Regions from separate parts of the Stenotrophomonas sp. K-6 genome, predicted to be linked through region 1. Evidence: predicted binding sites of a transcription regulator. Region 1 holds the regulator's gene; the other holds the start of a gene.
What was found. Region 1 encodes FliA, which starts transcription of late flagellar genes. Its sites were predicted from a motif close to TAAAGTTTNNCNNNCNNNGGCCGATAA; they were not measured.

Region 2: AC13F7_RS17955 (chemotaxis protein) is a predicted target of FliA. The motif match lies at 4,405-4,431, and genes of this name have one in related genera.

The regions. Positions count from the first base shown of each region.
Region 1 covers NZ_JBSPUC010000002.1:24,058-31,551, forward strand. The annotation lists gene flhA (flagellar biosynthesis protein FlhA) at 1-1,441, shown strand, start outside; gene AC13F7_RS05510 (AAA family ATPase) at 1,591-3,246, shown strand; gene AC13F7_RS05515 (MinD/ParA family ATP-binding protein) at 3,233-4,120, shown strand; gene AC13F7_RS05520 (RNA polymerase sigma factor FliA) at 4,117-4,863, shown strand; gene cheY (chemotaxis response regulator CheY) at 4,880-5,272, shown strand; gene AC13F7_RS05530 (protein phosphatase CheZ) at 5,272-5,886, shown strand; gene AC13F7_RS05535 (chemotaxis protein CheA) at 5,892-7,494, shown strand, end outside.
Region 2 covers NZ_JBSPUC010000006.1:240,658-248,151, forward strand. The annotation lists gene AC13F7_RS17930 (EAL domain-containing protein) at 1-1,629, shown strand, start outside; gene AC13F7_RS17935 (ATP-binding protein) at 1,630-2,859, opposite strand; gene AC13F7_RS17940 (flagellar protein FlgN) at 2,939-3,271, opposite strand; gene flgM (flagellar biosynthesis anti-sigma factor FlgM) at 3,274-3,576, opposite strand; gene flgA (flagellar basal body P-ring formation chaperone FlgA) at 3,686-4,333, opposite strand; gene AC13F7_RS17955 (chemotaxis protein) at 4,439-5,383, shown strand; gene flgB (flagellar basal body rod protein FlgB) at 5,669-6,064, shown strand; gene flgC (flagellar basal body rod protein FlgC) at 6,068-6,475, shown strand; gene AC13F7_RS17970 (flagellar hook assembly protein FlgD) at 6,502-7,188, shown strand; gene flgE (flagellar hook protein FlgE) at 7,220-7,494, shown strand, end outside.

The sequences.
Region 1 (7,494 bases):
CGGCCTGGCCGTCGGCGTACTCCAGCACGGCATGCCGTTCGGTGATGCCGCCGCTACCTACACCCTGCTTTCCATCGGTGACGGTCTGGTGGCGCAGCTGCCGGCGCTGCTGGTGTCCTCGGCGGTGGCCATGCTGGTGACCCGCGCCTCGCGCTCGCAGGACATGGCCCAGGCCATGATGGGCCAGGTGTTCGGCCAGTACCGCGCGCTCACCATTGCCGCTGCGATCATGGGTGTGGTCGGCCTGGTCCCGGGCATGCCCAACGTCGCCTTCTTGACGCTGGCGGCCCTCCTCGGCTTCGTTGCCTGGAAGGCCTGGAAGAAGAGCGTGGCCGCTGCGCGCGCCGCCGAATCCCCCGCTGCCGGCCGCTCTGAAGCCCTGGGGCTGCCCGGTGCCACCCCGTCGCCCACCGCTGAGCTGACCTGGGACGAACTGCGCCCGGTCGATCCGCTGGGCCTGGAGGTCGGCTATCGCCTGATCCCACTGGTCGACAAGAATCAGGGCGGCGAGCTGATGGCGCGGATCAAGGGGGTGCGCCGCAAGCTCACCCACGACATCGGCTTCCTGATTCCCTCCGTCCATATCCGCGACAACCTCGAGTTGCCTGCCACGGCCTACCGCCTGCTGATCCACGGCGTGCCCGTGGCCACCGCCGAGATCCACCCCGACCGCGAACTCGCGCTGGACCCGGGCAGTGCGCTGGGCACGCTGGAAGGCATCGCCGGAAAGGATCCAGCCTTCGGCCTGGACGCCACCTGGATCCAGCCGCACCAGCGCGCCAACGCCGAAACAATGGGCTACACGGTGGTCGATCCGGCCACCGTGGTGGCCACGCATCTATCGCACCTGATCCGCGAGCACGCCCCGGAACTGCTGGGCCATGAAGAAGTGCAGCAGCTGCTGGCCAACCTGGCCAAGAGCGCACCGAAGCTGGTCGAGGATCTGACGCCGAAGTCGCTGCCGCTCTCGGCCGTGGTGCGCGTGCTGCAGAACCTGCTGATCGAACGCATCCCGATCCGCCAACTGCGCAAGATCGTCGAATCGCTGGTGGAAAGTGCCCCGACCAGCCAGGACCCGGCCGTGCTGACCGCTGCCGTACGCAATGCACTGGGCCGCTTCATCGTGCAGGAGATCGCCGGCATGTCGGCGGAGCTGCCGGTGTTCACCCTCAATCCGCAACTGGAACGCGTCTTGCAGGAGTCCACTCAGGGCAACGGCGCCGCGCTGGAACCCGGACTCGCCGAGCGACTGCATCAAAGCCTGGCCGAATGTGTCGGCAAGCAGGAAGCGAAGAACGAGCCGGCGGTCGTGCTGGTCCCCGGCCCGGTACGTGCCGCGCTGGCACGGCTGGTACGCCACAGCGTCCCCTCGCTGTCCGTACTCGCCTACAGCGAGGTACCCGAGGACAAACGGTTGAAGCTGGTCGGCACGATCAGTTGAGCCAGGCGCCCGACGGCAACGCGACAGAAAACAGACACCTCATTCGAATTCACCGCAGCAGGAAATAAAGGGAATCCCTGACCGTGCAGACCACCGACAACCAGCGTTTCCCTTCCACCACTCCGCCGCCCCAGTCCCGGTACCACAGCATGAAAATCAAACGCTTCGTCGCCTCCGATATGCGCTCGGCCATGAACCTGGTGCGCAAGGAACACGGTCCGGACGCCGTGATCCTGTCCAACCGCCGGATCGCGGAAGGTGTCGAAATCGTGGCGGCGGCGAACTACGATGAAGACGCCGTGCAGCGTGCCCTGGAAGCGGCCCGCAAGGACGTCGCTCCGCCGCCGGCCCCGCGCCCACGCAGCGCCGCCGATGCCGTGATCGCGGCGGTGACCCGTCGCAAGGCCCCGGTCGCCACGCCCGAGCCGGTCGCGGCCACCACTTCGGCCGTTGCCGCCCTGGCGCGCGCCGCTGTCGGCGCGACCGGCCGCACGCTCGATACCGCCCACGAAGTAGTGCCGCCGCGCGGCAGTGATGGCTTTGCCGCCACCCTGGCCCGCGCAGGCCTCAACCCGGCTGTCAACGAACCGTCGCTGCCGGAGCAGATCTTCGCGCCGTTCAATGTCGAGCAGGCCGCGGCGGCGGCGCCCGCCGAGCCGGTGGAGGCTGTTGCCGCGCCCGCCGCGATCAACCGCGCCCGTTTCGTGATCGATCCACCACTGGATGAAATGGACGAGCCCGCATTGCCGGCCGCGGCGGTGCTCGCCCCGGCCGCGATCGTGGCCACCGCCGTACCGCCGGCGCTGCCGCTGCCGCTGCCGGTGACCACCGCGGCCGCCGCCAACGAACCGGCACCGGTCGTGGCCAGCGTGCCGGAGCTGAGCCTGATCCCGCGCGACGACGAAGAACTCCGCCAGCTGCGTCACGAAGTGGCGGGCATGCGCCACGTCATCGAGCGCGAGATGCACCGCTTCACCGACGAACGCCTGCGCGGCTCGCCGGTCCGTGCGGCCGCCTTGGACCTGATGGATGAATACGGCTTCGACGCCGGCATCAGCCGTGACGTGGCCATGCAGATTCCGCTGGACACCGAAGCCCACCGTGGCCGCGGCCTGATGCTCGGCCTGCTCTCCAAGAAGCTGCCGATCGCCCCGGTCGACCCGCTCGAAGCGGGCGGCGTGATCGCCCTGGTCGGCCCGACGGGTGCCGGCAAGACCACCACCATCGCCAAGCTGGCCTCGCGCTTCGCCGAAGCCCACGCCGCCCGCGATGTGGCCCTGGTCACCACCGATACCGGCCGCATCGGCGCCCGCGAGCAGCTGTACGGCTTCGGCCGCCAGCTCGGCATCGCCGTCCACGAGGCCAGCAGTGGCAGCGATCTGAACCAGCTGCTGGAACGCCTGAAGGACTACAAACTGGTCCTGATCGACACCGCCGGCCTGGGCCCGCGCGACCGTGCGCTGGCCGCCCAGCTGCAGTGGCTGCGGGCCGCCGAGCAGATCCGCACCCTGCTGGTGCTGCCGGCCAACACCAGTTTCGGCGACATGGACGAGGTGGTCCGCCGCTTCAGCGCCGCCAACCCGCAGGGTGTGGTGCTGAGCAAGCTGGACGAGACCGGGCGCTTCGGTACCGCCCTGTCGGTGGCCGTGGACCACCGCCTGCCGATCACCTGGGTCACCGATGGCCAGGACGTTCCTGAAGACCTGCACCGTGCCAGTGCGGCCAATCTTGTACTTCGCCTTGAAGATTTGCGCCGCGCGGCCGATATGCCCTGCAACCCGGAGTTGAACCATGCCGTCGCGTGAGTACGCCAAGCTGACCCAGACCTTCCCGTTGTCGGCTACCCGAAGCCAGCCGCTGGGCCCGGTCCGCACCATCGCCGTCACCGGCGGCAAGGGCGGCGTGGGCAAAACGAACGTTTCGGCCAACCTGGCCGTGGCGCTTGCCAGCATGGGCAAACGCACCCTGCTGCTGGATGCCGACCTGGCCCTGGCCAATGTCGATGTGATCCTGGGGCTGAAGCCGACCGTGACCCTGGCCGACCTGATCGCCGGGCGCTGCACGCTGGAGGAGGTCATCATCGAAGGCCCCGGCGGCCTGCTGGTGGTGCCGGCCGCCTCCGGCCGCCGCAACATGGCCGAGCTGCAGCAGGCCGAGCACATCGGGCTGATCAACGTGTTTTCCGAGCTGGAGCGTGAGCTGGACATCATGGTGGTGGACACGGCCGCGGGCATCACCGACGGCGTGTTGACGTTCTGCCAGGCCGCCCAGGACACCGTCGTCGTGGTCTGCGATGAGCCGGCCTCGATCACCGACGCCTACGCCTTGATCAAAGTGCTCTCGCGCGAACGCGGCGTGGACCGGATCCAGGTGGTCGCCAACATGGTGCGCGACCCGAATGAAGGCCGGGTGCTGTACGAGAAGCTGACCCGCGTCTGCGAGAAGTTCCTCGCCGATGTCTCGCTCAACTACCTGGGCTGCGTGCCGCAGGACGACTGGCTGCGCCTGTCGGTCCAGCGCCAGCAGCCGGTGGTGAAGGCCTACCCGTCCAGCCCCTCGGCGCTGGCACTGACCGAGATCGCGCGCCGTACCGCACGCTGGCAGGCCCCGACCGAGCCACGTGGCGGCGTTGAGTTCTTCCTCGAACGCATCCTCAAGCAACGCGGGGTGACCGCATGAAAGGCGCCGCACAATACAAAGAGGTCCAGCGGGTCGCAGCCAACGAGTGCATTGCCCAGCACTCCGACCTGGTCCGCCGCATCGCCCATCACCTGGCCGCCCGCCTGCCGGCGAGCGTGGAAGTGGACGACCTGATCCAGGCCGGCATGATGGGCCTGATCGAAGCGTCGCGCAGCTACGACGCCGACCAGGGCGCCTCGTTCGAGACCTATGCCTCGATCCGCATCCGTGGCTCGATGATCGATGAGATCCGCCGTGGCGACTGGGTACCGCGCTCGGTCCACCGCCGCGCCCGCGACGCCGCCGCCACCATCCGCCGGCTTGAGCAGAGCACCGGCCGTGCCGCCAGCGCCACGGAAGTGGCCGCCGCGATGGACATGCCGCTGCCGGACTACCTGCGCCTGATGGAAGATGCCTCGCGCGGCCAGGTGCTGAGCCTGGAATCACGGATCGAGGACCAGGGCGAACTGGACACCGTTGCCCAGGGCGGCCCGACCCCGCAGCAGGTGCTGGAGCGCGGTGAGTTCGGACGTGAGCTGGGCAACGCCATCGGACTGCTGCCCGAGCGCGAACAGCTGGTCCTGTCGCTGTACTACGAGCAGGAACTGAACCTGAAAGAGATCGGCGCCGTGTTGGGCGTCAGCGAATCGCGCGTGTGCCAGATCCATGGCCAGGCCGTGCTGCGCCTGCGTGGCCGACTGAAAATCTTCGAGGCGGCCGACGCCGGCCTCGAGAACCATTAAGACCGAGGAAAGAGCTTTGGACAAGAACATGCGTATCCTGATCGTCGACGATTTTTCGACCATGCGTCGTATCGTCAAGAACCTGCTGGGCGATCTGGGCTTCACCAACACCGCCGAAGCCGAGGACGGGCATGCCGCGCTGATGCTGTTGCAGAGCCAGCCGTTCGATTTCGTGGTCACCGACTGGAACATGCCGGTGATGACGGGCATCGACCTGCTCAAGGCCATCCGCGCCGACGCCAAGCTCAAGACCCTGCCGGTGTTGATGGTGACCGCAGAAGCCAAGCGCGAGCAGATCATCGAAGCGGCCCAGAACGGCGTCAACGGCTACATCATCAAGCCGTTCACCGCCCAGACCCTGGAAGAAAAGCTCGGCAAGATCTTCGAACGTCTGGCGGCGAGCGCCTGATGGAAACCCTGAGCGACAAATCAGCGCTGGTGCAGCGCCTGCAGGATGCACTGGCCGCGCTGGAATCGGGCGACGAAGCAGCGTGGCGTCAGCAAATCGATGCACTGGCCGCACTGCGGACCCAGCCGATGATGGCCGGGTTGAACCGGCTTGCCCGCGAGCTGGGCCAGGCACTGGGCGAGCTGCCCAGCCTGCCCAGCGAAGCCGGCGAACTGGACGATGCCTGCGCGCGTCTGGATCACGTGGTGGCGATGACCGAACAGGCCACCCACCGCACCCTGGACCTGGCCGAAGAATGCCGCACGCTCACCGAGCAGCTGCGCGCCAATGGCGTGACGGCCGACCAGGACCAGCAGCTGGACCGCATCCGCCACAACCTGACCGAGATCGCACTCACCCAGAGCTACCAGGATCTCACCGGGCAGATCATCCGCCGCGTGGTGGGCATCGTGCGTCGCGTGCATGAAGGCTTCGGTGCACTCGGGCTGCCGCCGCAGGACGACACCGCGCACAAGCGCGACAACGGTCTGGCCGGCCCGGCCGTGACCGGTCTGGACCGCCACCAGGTTTCACAGGTCGACGCTGACGACCTGCTCTCCGATTTGGGACTTTAACGATCATGAGTGCTGTTCCGGACGATATCGCTGCCGACTTCATCCTCGAGGCCCAGGAGATCCTGGATCGCCTTGGCGAACAGCTGGTGTCGCTGGAGCAGGCGCCCCAGGACGGTGACCAGCTCAACGCCGTGTTCCGCGGGTTCCACACGCTCAAAGGCGGCGCGGGCTTCCTCGGCATCCAGGCGATGGTCGAGCTGTGCCACGCCGCCGAGGAAACCCTCGGCATGGCGCGCTCGGGCCAGGCCACGCTGCAAGCCCATCACTTCGACGCGGCCCAGCAGTCGCTGGACTATCTGCAGTCGATGCTGGACTCGGTCTCGGCCGGCACCGAGCCGGGCTATGCCCCGCCGGAGCTGATCGCACAGTTCGACGTCAACGGCCCGGCGACGCCGGCGGCCGCACCGAGCGCCGCCGCCGGCCCCAGCAGCGGTGAGCTGATCACCGACGATGAATTCGAAGCACTGCTCGACCAGCTGCATGGCGGTGCCGCACCGACCGCGGTCGCCGCCAGGAAAGACGACGGCATGATCAGCGAGGACGAGTTCGAATCCCTGCTCGACCAGCTGCACGGCGGCGCGGCACCCGGTGCCAAGCCCGTGACGGCTGCACCGGCCCCGGCGCCGCGTGCAGTGGCAGCGCCCGCCGCGCCTGCCGCCAACAAGCCGGCGCCCAACAAGCCGGTCGCCGAGGCCGAGCACACCGTGCGCGTGGATACCAAACGCCTGGATGCGATCGTCAACCTGATCGGCGAACTGGTGCTCTCGCGCAACCGGCTCAAGACCCTGCGCGCGCGCCTGCACGATGAAGAGCTGGACCGCGCGGTCTCCACCCTGGACATCGCCACCGCCCGCCTGCAGTCGGCGGTGATGCGCACCCGCATGCAGCCGGTCGGCAAGGTGTTCTCGCGCTTCCCCAAGGTGGCCCGCGATGTCGCGCGCTCGCTGAAGAAGGAAGTGGAGCTGGAACTGATCGGTGCCGAGACCGAGCTGGACCGCAACCTGGTCGAAGCGCTGGCCGATCCACTGGTCCATCTGGTCCGCAACGCGATCGATCACGGCGTGGAGATGCCGGACCTGCGCGAAGCCCAGGGCAAGCCGCGCAGCGGCCACGTGCGCCTGTCGGCCCAGCAGGAAGGCGACTACGTCAGCATCGAAGTGCAGGACGATGGCGCGGGTATCGATCCGGAACGTCTGCGCCAGAAGGCGCGCGAGAAGGGCCTGATCGATCCGGAAGCTGCCGCCCGCCTGAGCAGCGAGGAATGCCTGCATCTGGTCTTCCTGCCCGGGTTCTCGACCAAGCAGCAGGTGACCGACATCTCCGGCCGCGGCGTGGGCATGGACGTGGTCCAGTCGCGCATCCGCGAACTCAGCGGCCAGATCCAGATCCAGTCCGAGCTGGGCCGTGGCAGCCGCTTCATGATCCGCGTGCCGCTCACGCTGGCCATCCTGCCGACCCTGCTGGTGCAGGCCGGCGAGGACGTCTACGCTCTGCCGCTGGCCCGTGTGATGGAGGTGCTGCACGCCCCCAACAGCTCCCTGGGGTGGTTCGATGGCCGCGCCGTGCTGGACCGCAAATCGCACACGCTGGCCCTGGTGGATCTGCGCC
Region 2 (7,494 bases), on a different contig from region 1:
CACGTGGACATCGACCACTTCGCCTCGGTCAACGAGAACATGAGCGCGGAGGTGGGCGATCAGGCCCTGGTGCTGGTCGCCCAGCGCCTGCAGCACCATCTGCGTGGCCGCGGCAAGCTGTGGCGCCACGGCAGCGATGAGTTCCTGCTGGCCGTGCCGCGCACCGCGGACATGCCGCTGCCCGAAGACCTGGCCGAGGAAATCCGCCAGCAGCTGGAGCTGCCGCTGTCGGTGCTGCCGTACACCTTGTTCATGACCGGCAAGCTGGGCGTGAGCCTGTGCCCGGAACACGCCACCGGCGTCTCGCGCCTGCTCGACCACGCCGAAGATGCCCTCTACCAGGCCGCCCGCGAAGGCGGCAATGCGGTGCGCATCCATGCGGTGGATACGCCGTCCAGCGCGCACAGCGAGAGCATCATCGCGCGCCAGATCGTCGACGCCATCCCCAATGGCGAGCTCAAACTGCGTTACCAGCCGCTGGTAAGCGCCCGCGATGGCCACGTGGTCGGCATGGAGGCGCTGCTGCGCTGGCAGTCCCCCACGCTGGGCATGCTGGTGCCCGAGCGCTTCATGCGCACGGCCGAGCGGCTGGGCATCATCGTGCAGATCGGCACCTGGGTGCTGGAGGGCGCGCTCAAGCAGGCCAAGCTGTGGCGCGATCAGGGCTTCGATGATTTCACCATCGCCGTCAATGTCTCCACCCTGCAGCTGCTGCGCCCGAACTTCTTTGCCGAGGTGATGTCGCTGATGCAGGCCGCTGGCGTGCCGGCGCACATGCTCACGCTGGAGATCAACGAAAGCGCGCTGACCAACAACGTCAACTTCGTCCACGAGACGCTGGTCAACCTGCGCAACGAAGGCATCAGCCTGAGCCTGGACAACTTCGGCACCGGTGATTCCAGCCTCAGCGCGCTGGTCCGCTACCCGGTGGACAAGCTGAAGATCGACCGCAGCTTCATCAAGAGCGCACCGGCCGGCAACCGCGAGGCCGCCATCGCGCGCGCGATCATCGCCATGGGCCACCAGCTGGGCATGACGGTGATCGCCAACGGGGTGGAATCGCAGGCACAGCTGGGCTTCCTGCGCCGCAACGACTGCGATGTGTTCCAGGGGTATCTGTTCGGTGAGCCGATGTCGGCCGATGCCGCCGGCATGACCCTGCGCCGCCGCTACCTGCGCCCGGAGGCCTTCGCCGAGACCCGCCCGGACCGCACGCTGCTGCTGCTGGACGACGAGGAGAACGTGCTGCGCTCGCTGGTGCGTCTGTTCCGCCGCGATGGCTACCGCATCCTGGCGGCCGGCAACGTGCGTGACGCGTTCGATCTGCTGGCCATCAACGACGTGCAGGTGATCCTGTCCGATCAGCGCATGAGCGACATGAGCGGCACCGAGTTCCTGGGCCGGGTGAAGATGCTCTATCCGGACACGATCCGGCTGGTGCTGTCCGGCTACACGGACCTCAACACAGTCACCGACGCGATCAATCGCGGCGCGATCTACCGGTTCCTGACCAAGCCGTGGAACGACGACGAGCTGCGCAAGCACATCCACCAGGCGTTCCGCACGCACGAGGAACAGCGCCGGGCGAATACCTCGCCGATGGTGGCCGCCGCCCCGGCAGACGAGTGATCAGCGTGGCTGCTTGATCGGCAGCACCACGCGGAACTTCGACCCCACGCCCGGGGTGCTGTCCAGATCGATGCGGCCGTGGTGCTTGTTGATGATGCTGTAGGAGATCGACAGGCCCAGGCCGGTGCCGCTGCCCACCGGCTTGGTGGTGAAGAACGGATCGAAGATGCGCTGGCGCAGCTCCGGCGAGATGCCGCCGCCGGTATCCTCGAACTCCACCCAGACCGTGTCGCCGTCCACGCCGGTGCGCACGTTGATCGTGCCGCGATCTGCGATGGCATGGCCGGCGTTGAGCAGCAGGTTCATGTACACCTGATTCAACTCCGACGGCAGGCATTCCACCAGCGGCAGCTGGCCGAACTCCCGGTGCAGGGTCACCTTGTACTTGAGCTCGTTCCAGATGATGTTGATCGTCGATTCCAGACCGGCGTGCAGATCGACCAGCTTCCACGACTCATCGCGGCCCGAGTACGAGAAGTCCTTCAGGTCGCGCACGATGCGCGTCACCCGCTCGATGCCCTCGCGCGACTCAGCCATCAGCTGCGGAAGATCGCGGCTGATGAAATCGATGTCGAAGCGTTGGCGGATATCGTCGATCTCCGGGATCAGCGCCTTGGGGTCGGGCGCGCGCAGCGCACGCTCATAAGCTTCGATCACGGTGAACAGGCTGCGCAGGTATTCCTGCAGGCTGCCCAGGTTGGAGTGCACATAACCGATCGGGTTGTTGATTTCGTGCGCCACGCCGGCCGCCAGCTGGCCGATGGAGGCCATCTTCTCGGACTGCAGCAGCTTTTCCTGGGTGCCGTTGAGGCGCAGGTAGGCCTGCCGCAGCTCGGCGTGCCGCTGCTGCAGCTCGCGCTCGTAGTCCTCCTGGCCTTCGATGCGGCGGAACAGCGCCAGATAGTGCCGCTGGCCGCCATCGTCATGGTGGTACACGTGGGCGATGACCATGCGCTCGCCGACCGGCAGGCTGCCATTCCAGTGGCCGTGGAGGCTTGCCTGCTCCAGCGCATCGGGCGGCAGCAGCTGGCGCAGCCATTGCGCGGGTGTCAGTTCGGCATCGCGTTCGGCCTGGCCGAGAATCTCACTGACCGCGGTGTTGGCCAGCGCGACGCTGCCGTCCTCACGAAACAGCAGAACCCCTTCCTTGATCCGCTCGAACAGGGCGAGCAGAACCGGATGCGGGGGCAACGGGGCGGTGACAAGAGAGGAAGTTGCGGTCACGGTCACATCGAGGCGGCTGGAAACAGGCGCTCAATATACGCGGTGACGTCATCGTCGGCAGCCTCGGGCCGCCGGATCGCGCCGCTCAGGCGACCGCGAGCGGCCGCCGGGTATGCAGCGTGTGCGACTGTCCCTTGGCGTCGTACGCCGAGGAATCTTCGCTGCGGCCGAGCTGGCGCAGTGCCCAGTTGACCTCGCGGCGGCGGCGCGAGAGCAGCACGCCGTTGGCGCGGTTGCGCTCGGCCAGCTCCTGCACGCGCTCAGCCTGTCCCAGCGGCAATGCGGCCTCGAGGGCTCGCAACGCCTCCAGCTTGGCACCGGTCGCGCGGATCAGGGCCTGTACGTCATGCTCGACCAATGCCTGGCGTTCGACGTCCAAGGCATCGCTGAGGCGCTGCAGCGGCTCGCTCATCGCCAGCTTCATCCCTGCAGCTGCTGGTCCAGCTCAAGCATGCGCGAAGCGATCGCGTCGGGATTGATCTTGTAGGTGCCGTTCTGCAGCGAATCACGCACGGCCTGGACACGGTTGGCATCGATGGCCGGGGCCGTGGACAGTTCGCGCTGCATGGCCTGCAGGCTGGTGGCTTCGCCGGTCAGGCGCAGGCTGTCGGCAGCCTCCACCGGGCGCGCCGGGGCATCGGTGCTGACGCTGGGCTTGTTGCCGAGCGCAACACTGCGCAGATGGGCGGTGGCCTGCAGGTTGCCGTCGATTTTCTGGCTCATGGGTTCGTCCTGAGATTGCGGTTCACAAGGGATAACGGCCAATCAGCCGCCATCTTTAGGGGAATATTGCAGGTTTCGCGAGGAAAGTGGCCCGTATTCACACATGTGGTCAGCGCGCCACTAAAACGTCACCGCTGGCCGCCACGGTGCCCTGCACGATCTTGCGCGAAGAGAGGTTCTCGACCGACACCCGCTCATTCTCGCCCGCGTCGGCCATGGCACGCCCGGCAACCCGGACCTCCACCCCGCCGCGCCGGGACACCAGGGCGACACTGTCGCCCCGCCGAACCAGCCGCTGGGCGACCAGATCGTTGGCCGACAGCAGGCTGCCGGCGCTCAGGGTCCTGCGCGCCACGCGGCCCACCGCAGCGGCGGGATCGGCCAATGCTGCGCCGGCGATCCGTGCCGCATCACGCTGGCCGGTAGTGATATCGGCCGCCGAGAGGGTTTCTCCAGCCGCCACACCTCTATTGAGAATGAGCACGGTCTGGTTGCGCCGCACCTTAACCGGTACGAACAGGCGCCAGCCGCCCGCGTCGGGGCAGCTGACCTCCACCGTACTGGTCCCGGTAGGCTGGGCGGCCAGCGGTTGACCACAGGCCGGCAGGCGCAGTGCCGAATCCAGCGTGGTGTCGCCTTCGCTGCCGGCCGGCAACGTGGCCAGCGCCGCCTGGCGGATGCTGTCCACGGGTTGCCAGCCCCCAGCGGCCCACGCGGGCGCGGCCAGCAACAGCACGGCAAAGAGAACAGAACGCATGGGCACTCCACGGGCAAGGATCATGCGCAGCTCGATGCAAGGGTCATGCCGAACTACTGCACTCGGGGCGCTCAAGTCGCCGCCGGTGCCGCCGATACCAAGTCCATGTCCCATGACCTGCTCAACCGCATCGACCAGCGTACGCGACTGGCCGGCCACAATCGTCTGGCCCTGCTGCTGTTCCGGCTGGGTGGACGTCAGCTTTTTGGCGTGAATGTCTTCAAGGTGCAGGAAGTCCTGCGGCGCCCTGGCTTGTTCCAGGTACCGGGGCTGCCCAGCCAGTTCGCCGGTGTGGCCGATGTCCGTGGCCGCTCGGTGCCGGTGCTGGACCTGGGCCTGGCAATCGGCCACCCCGAGCGTGAACCCGATGCGGACAAGGCACCGGGCTACCTGGTGGTGACCGAGTTCAACCGTTCCATCCAGGGCTTCCTGGTGAGCGGCGTGGAACGAATCGTCAATATTGCCGTCGAGGACATCCATCCGCCGCCGGAACTGGGCGCCGAGTCCAGCTATCTGACCGCAGTCACCCGTTTCCAGGGCGAACTCATCCAGGTGATCGACGTGGAAAGCGTGCTGGCCGACATCGCCGAAGTCCGCGGTGAAGCCGTGCTGGACCCCTCGATGGCCCTGCCCGCCGACGCCCCGCCGATGCAGGTCCTGGTGGTGGACGACTCCCGCGTGGCCCGCCAGCAGATCCGCAGCGTGCTGGACCAGCTGGGGGTCGGGGCGACCCTGCTCTCGGACGGCAAGCAGGCGCTGGACCACCTGCTGCAGATCCACGCCTCCGGGGAGAACCCCGCCGAGCGCTACGCGATGGTGATCTCCGATATCGAGATGCCGGCGATGGACGGCTACACCCTGACGACGGAAATCCGGCGTCACCCGGGCCTGGCCGGCCTGTACGTGCTGCTGCACACCTCCCTGTCGGGCGTGTTCAACAACGCGATGGTCGAGCGGGTCGGCGCGAATGCGTTCGTGGCCAAGTACTCGCCGCATGAGCTGGCGGACTTCCTGCTGGACCGCCTGAAGAAGGTCGCGATGGCGGCGTAAGGGGCGGCCGGCCCTGGCGCCGGCGTCCTTTCCCCGTTGGGTTTACGGCGTCCATGCGTCGCGTGGATGTACACCCGGGGTATGGCCTGCTCATCCACCCATGGCGTGGATCCAGCTTGGGGTTTGGCCCTTTCATCCACACATGGCGTGGATCTACCCCGGGGTATGGCCCCTTGCCCTGGCGTGGTGAATTCCCTGGCGTGAACATGCCGCCGGGCACCGACGCGCCCTGCCCTCTGGCACGCCGCTTGCACTGCCCCTGGCATCGTCCCGTGGGAGTGCGCCATGCCCAATCTGATTTCCAACTATCTGGGTGTCCATGCCCAGGCCATGCCGTTGCGCGAGCAGCGGATGAAGCTGATCGCCAGCAACCTGAGCAACGCCGATACCCCCGGCTACAAGGCCCAGGACCTGGATTTCGATGCCGCGTTGCGTAATGCCCAGGGCCTGGATGCAAACGGCCTGATGAAAACCACCAACGAACAGCATTATGAGATCGGCGGCGGGTTGAACCCGTTCCAGATCGCCAAAGAAGGCGTGCAGCCGAGCATTGACGGCAATACCGTCGATCCGGATGCCGAACGCGCCGCCTACGGCCGCGCTGCGCTGGAGTACCGCGCTTCGCTGAGCTTCGTCGAATCCAAGGTGCGCTCCATGCTCACCGCGATCACGGGGCAATAAGCCATGAGCAACCTGCCCATCTTCGATATCGCCGGTTCCGCGCTGCAGGCGCAGTCCGTGCGCATGAGCACCATCGCCTCCAACCTCTCCAACGCCGATACCGTCGCCGGTTCGGCCGATGCGGTCTACAAGCCGCTGGAGCCGATCTTCCAGTCGGTCACCAGCCGCACCGACCCCAACATCACCACGGTGCAGGTCAAGGAGATCAGCCAGAGCAACGCCGCGCCGATCCAGCGCTACGAGCCGGGCCACCCGCTGGCCGATGCCGATGGCTACATCTACCAGCCCGACGTCGACCCGGTCGCGCAGATGGTCAACCTGATTTCGACCTCGCGCAATTACCAGGCGGGCGTGGAGATGCTGACCACCGCCAAGGAACTGGCGCTGGCCACGCTGACCATGGGTCGCTGACCCTCACTCCCCAGGAATCGACCCCCATGAGCACCACCAATGGCGTTGGCCAGAACAACAGCGACATCTACACCGCGCTGGGCCTGAACGCACCCAACAGCGACACCAGCAAGAAAAAGAGCACGCTGGACCAGGCCGACTTCATGCGCCTGATGACCGAGCAGCTGCGTCACCAGGATCCGCTCAAGCCGATGGACAACACCCAGATGGTCGCGCAGATGGCGCAGCTGTCGCAGGTCCAGGGCATCACCGACCTCAACAACACGGTCAAGGGCTTCCAGGATTCGATGTCCAGCGACCAGATCCTGCGCGGCGCGGCCCTGGTGGGTCACGAAGTGCTGGTGCCCTCGGAGAAGCTCGCGCTGGAGAAGGACGGCGACGTCACCGGCATGGTCGCCGCGCCCGGCGCCGGCTTCGTGACGGTGGACATCACCGATGCCAACGGCGTGAAGGTCAACCAGATCAGCGTGGAAGCCAAGGCGTCCGGCGAAGTCACCTTCGACTGGGACGGCAAGGATGCCAACGGCAACCGCATGGCCGAAGGCACCTACACCATCGCCGCTTCGCATACCGATACCGCCGGCGCCAAGACCAAGCTCAACACCTATGTGCAGGCCCCGGTGGAGAGCGTCACGGTCGGCACGGATGGCCTCTACCTCAACCTCAAGGGTCTGGGCACCGCCCCGATCGACTACGTGCTCCGCATCAGCTGAGCCGCACCACCCGAATCCACAGGAGCAACCCATGGGCTTCAACGTCTCGTTGTCCGGCATCAACGCAGCCAATGCCGATCTGAACGTCACGGCGAACAATATCGCCAACGTCAACACCACCGGCTTCAAGCAGTCGCGCGCCGAGTTCGCCGATCTGTTCTCGGCCACCAGCTACGGCCTGTCCAAGAACGCGGTCGGCTCGGGCGTACGCCTGACCAACGTCGCCCAGCAGTTCTCGCAGGGCAACAACGAACAGACCGGGCGCAGCCTGGACATGGCCATTTCCGGTGAGGGCTTCTTCACCAT